2 regions of the Symbiopectobacterium sp. genome follow, and region 2 is predicted to be linked to the other one. Evidence: predicted binding sites of a transcription regulator. Region 2 holds the regulator's gene; the other holds the start of a gene.
The links. The regulator PurR, encoded in region 2, represses purine synthesis genes. The targets are predictions, from matches to a motif close to CANGCAAACGTTTGCNTG.
Positions count from the first base shown of each region.

Region 1 (3,176 bases), on a different contig from region 2:
GCTGCTGCGTCAGCCGCTGCTGCAACCGTTCATTGCGCAGGGTCGCGCGCCGCAGTTGCTGCTGCATTCTCTCATCGAGCCTGCGCCGCAGGGTGATCAATTGGTTAAGCTGACGCGCCAAGCGTAACTGCGGATGCTGTTGCTGCAAACGGTGGTGGAGTCGGGAGAAATCGCGCTGGCGTTGGGCCAGTGAATAATCCATCGCCATTTCCAGCCGCTGACGTTGTGCATGTAGCTGGCGCAGCAGTTCGTTGCGATCGCGACTGACCAACTCTGCCGCCGCCGATGGGGTCGGGGCGCGTAAATCCGCCACGAAGTCGGCAATGGTGACGTCGGTTTCATGGCCGACAGCACTCACAATAGGAATACGACTGGCGAAAATGGCGCGAGCCACCCGTTCATCGTTAAAGCTCCAGAGATCTTCCAGCGAACCGCCGCCGCGCCCAACGATCAGCACATCACACTCTTGTCGTTGATTGGCAAGCTGAATGGCGCGAACAATTTGCGCTGGAGCCTCTTCGCCTTGCACCTGACTCGGATAAATCACCACCGGCAGTGCGGGATCGCGCCGCTGTAGCACATGCAGGATATCATGCAGCGCCGCGCCGCTAGGTGAAGTAATGACGCCGACGCTGCTGGCAGGGCGAGGGAGCGCCTGTTTGAATGACTGATCGAACAATCCTTCTGACGCTAATCGCTGCTTAAGCTGTTCGAACTGCTGTTGCAACAGGCCATCGCCTGCGGGTTGCATGCTTTCTGTCAGCAGTTGGTAATCACCGCGCGGTTCGTACAGGGTGATCGTGGCGCGCAGCAACACTTGCTGCCCGTTTTGTGGGCGAAACGTCACACGGCGATTGCTGGTGCGAAACATGGCGCAGCGCACCTGGGCGCGCTCATCTTTCAGGGTAAAGTACCAGTGACCGGAGGCGGGCTGGGAGAAGTTGGAAATCTCGCCGCACATCCAGATTTGCCCCATTTCCATTTCCAACAGTTGCCGGACGGTTTGATTGAGGCGGCTGACGGTAAAAATAGCGGATGAAGGCGCTTGGGACATGGCGTTGGCTAACCCGATTTAGTGAGCGAGATCAAATTTTAAAACAGAGGGTTAATTAACCTATATTACCTTGCCTGAAAGGTTAATCAAGTTTTTTATAAAAAAAAGCTGGAGGCAACCGATTACGCTCTGTATAATGCCACGGCAATATTTTATCGCATCCCCACATGAGATATTGCCCATGCTACGTATTGCCAAAGAAGCACTGACGTTTGATGACGTCCTCCTGATCCCAGCTCATTCGACCGTTCTGCCGAACACTGCCGATCTCACCACCCAGCTCACAAAAACGATTCGTTTGAATATTCCTATGCTCTCTGCTGCCATGGATACCGTGACGGAATCCGGTTTGGCCATCGCATTGGCGCAGGAAGGCGGCATCGGTTTCATCCATAAAAACATGTCGATTGAGCGCCAGGCGGAAGAAGTCAGCCGGGTGAAACGTCATGAAAGCGGCGTGGTTGTCGATCCGCAAACTGTGACGCCAACCACCACGCTGCGTGAAGTCACAGCGCTGACCGAACGTAACAGCTTTGCCGGTTACCCGGTAGTGACTGACGATAACGAACTGGTTGGGATTATCACTGGTCGTGACGTGCGTTTTGTGACTGATTTGGAACGTCCGGTGAGCGCCGTTATGACGCCGAAAGACCGTCTGGTAACGGTGCGTGAAGGCGAAGCGCGTGACGTGGTGCTGCAAAAAATGCACGAAAAACGCGTTGAGAAAGCGCTGGTGGTGGATGGCAGCTTCCATCTGCTCGGCATGATCACCGTGAAAGACTTCCAGAAAGCCGAGCGTAAACCTAACGCTTGTAAAGACGAACACGGTCGCCTGCGCGTTGGTGCGGCAGTTGGCGCGGGCAACGAGGAGCGCGTCGATGCGCTGGTTGCTGCCGGTGTTGACGTGCTGCTGATCGACTCCTCGCACGGCCACTCTGAGGGCGTGTTGCAGCGCATTCGTGAAACCCGCGCTAAATACCCCGATCTGCAAATCATCGGCGGCAACGTTGCCACCGGTGCCGGTGCCAAAGCGCTGGCTGAAGCAGGCGTGAGTGCCGTGAAAGTCGGTATTGGCCCTGGTTCTATTTGTACCACCCGTATCGTTACCGGCGTGGGTGTACCGCAGATCACCGCGATTTCCGACGCGGTAGCAGCGCTTGAAGGTACTGGCATTCCAGTCATTGCTGATGGCGGTATCCGTTTCTCCGGTGACATCGCCAAAGCCATCGCTGCGGGTGCAGCCTGTGTGATGGTAGGTTCTATGCTGGCGGGCACGGAAGAATCTCCGGGTGAGATCGAGCTGTATCAAGGCCGTTCCTTTAAATCTTACCGTGGGATGGGCTCGTTGGGTGCCATGTCCAAAGGTTCTTCTGACCGTTATTTCCAGAGCGATAATGCGGCAGATAAACTGGTGCCGGAAGGGATCGAAGGGCGCGTGGCTTATAAAGGCCACCTGAAAGAGATCGTGCATCAGCAGATGGGGGGCCTGCGTTCCTGCATGGGCTTGACCGGTTGCGGCACCATTGACGCACTGCGCACTCAGGCCGAATTTGTTCGCATCAGCGGTGCAGGCATTCAGGAAAGCCATGTGCACGATGTGACCATCACCAAAGAATCTCCGAACTATCGGATGGGTTGATTGGGCCCACAGGCCAATCTGCCGATGTGATGGCTGATTTGACAGAAACCCGGTAAACTTCGCCGGGTTCTCTTATTTTTTGCTCCTTACGTATTTTGGAATACGCCTCTCATGACAGAAAATATTCATCAACACCGCATACTCATTCTGGATTTTGGTTCGCAGTACACGCAACTGGTCGCGCGCCGCGTGCGTGAACTGGGCGTTTATTGCGAGCTCTGGGCATGGGACGTTACCGAAGCACAGATTCGCGAATTTAACCCGAACAGCATCATCCTTTCCGGTGGCCCGGAAAGCACCACCGAGCACAACAGCCCTCGCGCGCCGGAATATGTGTTCCAGGCTGGTGTGCCGGTGTTGGGTGTGTGCTACGGCATGCAGACCATGGCAATGCAGCTGGGTGGACATGTGGAAAGCTCCAGCGAGCGTGAGTTTGGTTATGCTCAGGTCGAAATCAAAGCGGAAAGCGCGCTGCTGCGCGAT
Region 1 is NZ_JBPETA010000009.1:2,115-5,290, reverse strand. Features, by position in the region: gene xseA (exodeoxyribonuclease VII large subunit) at 1-1,054, opposite strand, end outside; gene guaB (IMP dehydrogenase) at 1,236-2,693, shown strand; gene guaA (glutamine-hydrolyzing GMP synthase) at 2,805-3,176, shown strand, end outside.
Region 1: a site for PurR is predicted at 1,166-1,183, ahead of guaB (IMP dehydrogenase). Genes of this name have one in related genera too.

Region 2 (3,176 bases):
CCAGCCCGCCCCAGCCGCAGCCAATATCCAACAGTGTCATGCCTGGCTGAAGCTGAAGTTTTTCACAAATCATGCGCAGTTTGGCCTGTTGCGCCTGCTCAAGGGTCGTGGCCTCTTTCCAGTAGCCGCAGGAATATTGCATATGCGTGTCAAGCATCAGGCTAAACATATCGTTGCCCAGATCGTAATGTTCCTCGCCGACGATCCAGGCTCGCTTGCGGGATTGCAAGTTAATCAAGCGCGCAGCGACAATGTGCAAAATGTCTTTGAGATGATGGGGGGCCTTTTTCTCAAGCTCTGCACGTAAGATACGCCGAAAAAAACAGTCTAAACGATCGCACTCCCACCAACCGTCCATATAGCTTTCCCCGAGCCCCAGGGAGCCTTCACGCAGAACGCGCTTGTAGAAATCGGGGTTACGTACCCGGATATCAAACGGGCGTGAGCCATTGATTTTGATATCGGCGATCGCCAATAACGCGTGAACGATACGGAACCAGGACGTGTTATGTTCTGCCAGTTCCTCTACATATGATGAACTCATAACTTCTCCCAACCTTGCCAGACAGCGCCGCAAGGAACAGCATAGACAGTCTCTCATCAACCCGAACGCTGCGGTTTGCGCGCAGCGTGTTCGAATCACGGGCAGGTTACCCGTTGTTCAAATAGTAAGCGGTTGCATTCGTGCGCAGCCGTTTATGCTTGCCCGTTGCACAGCGGCAGCGGGCATAACATCCATCGTCTACTCTCTGGATACCCAGAGGGAATGAAGTGTCAACGCCGGTACGTGGTAACACGTAGGGGCACATATCCTGATACGCAGTGCTGCGCTCGTTATAATAAGGATAAATGTAGGGATATTGTCCGAATGAAAAACAGTGTATGACTGCTTCAATCAGAGGACAAGTCAAAATTGATTGATGCAGCCATATAGAATTTACAAATCAACGTACTATAACCGTCATACTTCAAGTTGCAGGTGCGTTGACTGCACTCGCTCACCCGAATCACTTACTTAAGTAAGTGATTCGGGATTCCCTCATTTGCCGCGTTACGACGCTCATAAATGAGCCTCGCCCTAAAGGGCCAGCGCAAGCGCTGTTCAAAACGTTAACGTTTTGTCCTGCAACTCGAATTATTTAGGGTATATAAGAAAATCGTCTTAAACATTAACGGCGGTAGTCGTGAAATGGGCCGTCACCCACTGAACGGCGCTCGATAAGCGTTGGGTGAACCTCAATCATCTGCGCATCTTCACGCTTGCTGGTGATGCGATCGAGCAGCATGGTAAAAGCAGATTGGCCCAAACGTTCTTTTGGCTGGTGGATCGTGGTTAAGGCTGGGGTGAAATAACGTGCATGGCGAACATTATCGTAGCCAATCACGGAAATATCTTGCGGTACGCGTAGTCCCAACTCATCAGCCGCGCAGATAGCGCCCATGGCCATGATGTCACCGCCGCAGAAAATAGCGGTCGGGCGCTGTTTCTGCGCCAAAATCTGGTGCATGGCTTTGTAACCGGATTCCGGCTCGAAATCACCCTGAACAATCCACTCATCGCGAACCGTGATATCCGCTTCCTGCAAGGCTTTGAGAAAACCCAGATAACGCCCGCTGCCCGTGTTGCGTTCCTGAATACCCGGAATGGCACCGATGTCGCGGTGGCCGCGCTCAATCAGATAACGCCCAGCCAGGTATCCCCCTTCGAAGGCGTTATCAATGATGGTGTCAGTGAAATCGCTGTGTGCCTGACCCCAATCCATTACCACCATAGGAATGCTGCGGTAATCGGCCAACATGCTCAGCAGTTCAGGCGGATATTCCGCACACATCACCAACAGGCCATCGACCCGTTTTTGCGCCAGCATGGAAAGATAGGCTCGCTGTTTTTCCAGGTTATTATGCGAGTTACACAGAATCAGGGTGTAGCCTTTTGCATAACAACTGTTTTCAACTGCTTCGATAATTTCCGCAAAGTAGGGTGCTTCGCTCGAGGTGGCGAGCAGCCCGATGGATTTGGTGTGGTTTACCTTTAAGCTCCGAGCCACTGCGCTCGGAGAGTAGTGTAATTCCTTGATGGCTTCCCGCACGGCCGTTTTGGTCTCTTCGGCGACGAAACGTGTTTTGTTGATGACGTGAGAGACGGTTGTTGTTGAAACGCCAGCACGCTTTGCCACATCTTTGATCGTTGCCATCTAAACATGACTCCTGAACCTACTTGTTACGGCAGTATATAGTTTGTTAATCGTTTGCTTTTGCGTAATGTTCTCTTTCCGATGGTATAAACAGGATATCAGAAGGAGACTGCCGAAATACTTTGTACCTAAAGGGGACGCGTTGATCTCATCGAAGATGACGTGTTCGGACACCGACGCAGCGCACGGTAAACTGCGAATTTTGGCTGATTTGCCGTGAAAGTGAAAGGGATAATTGATTTAATTAGTGCAGCCGGGATCGGAGATTTTCCCTATAAATGTGTAACAATGCTTTTTTGGCGTCATTGTGCTGCGGGTAGTGGTGTGCAGGAAAGAACGGAGCATCCAGTGCGGCGGCAATTTTCACGCGTTTCTGTGTTTCAAGGAGATAGAATGAATACTGATTTGAAAATGTCATTACTGACCACAGTTGGAGCGTTAGTCATGATCATGGTATTTAACTTTGTTGCCGTGTTGAACTGATCGCGATTAAAATAAAGACCAGGCTGCATAAGCATCACCTGGTCTTTATTATCGCTAACGCGTCGATGTGGCGATTAACGAATCGTTTGTGGTGTCACCACGCGACGTGCACCAATGTAGTGTTCCTGCCAGTAGTCTTCGCTCAACTTACTGATCTTGATATCGGCACCGGTTCGCGGTGACTGAATAAACTTGCCATTGCCGAGATAAACCCCGACATGATCGGCGGTGCCGCGACCATTGATGCGAAAGAACACCAGATCGCCAATCTCCAGTTCACCCTTATTGATGGGCGCAGCATCGCGCAGGTGATACATTTCATTGGCGGTGCGCGGAATAGGAATCTTCACCACATCTTTATAGGCATAATAGACCAGACCGCTACAGTCGAAACCGGTGTAGGGCGAGTTACCACCCCATTGATAAGGTTTACCGATCTGACCCATCAGCTTGTTCATCGCCGTCATTTTTGCATGCTGATAACGGCGCTTATGCGCT
Region 2 is NZ_JBPETA010000127.1:5,265-8,440, forward strand. Features, by position in the region: gene cfa (cyclopropane fatty acyl phospholipid synthase) at 1-544, opposite strand, end outside; gene purR (HTH-type transcriptional repressor PurR) at 1,170-2,195, opposite strand; gene ACTBDZ_RS12015 (cytochrome bd-I oxidase subunit CydH) at 2,412-2,678, shown strand; gene ACTBDZ_RS12020 (C40 family peptidase) at 2,753-3,176, opposite strand, start outside.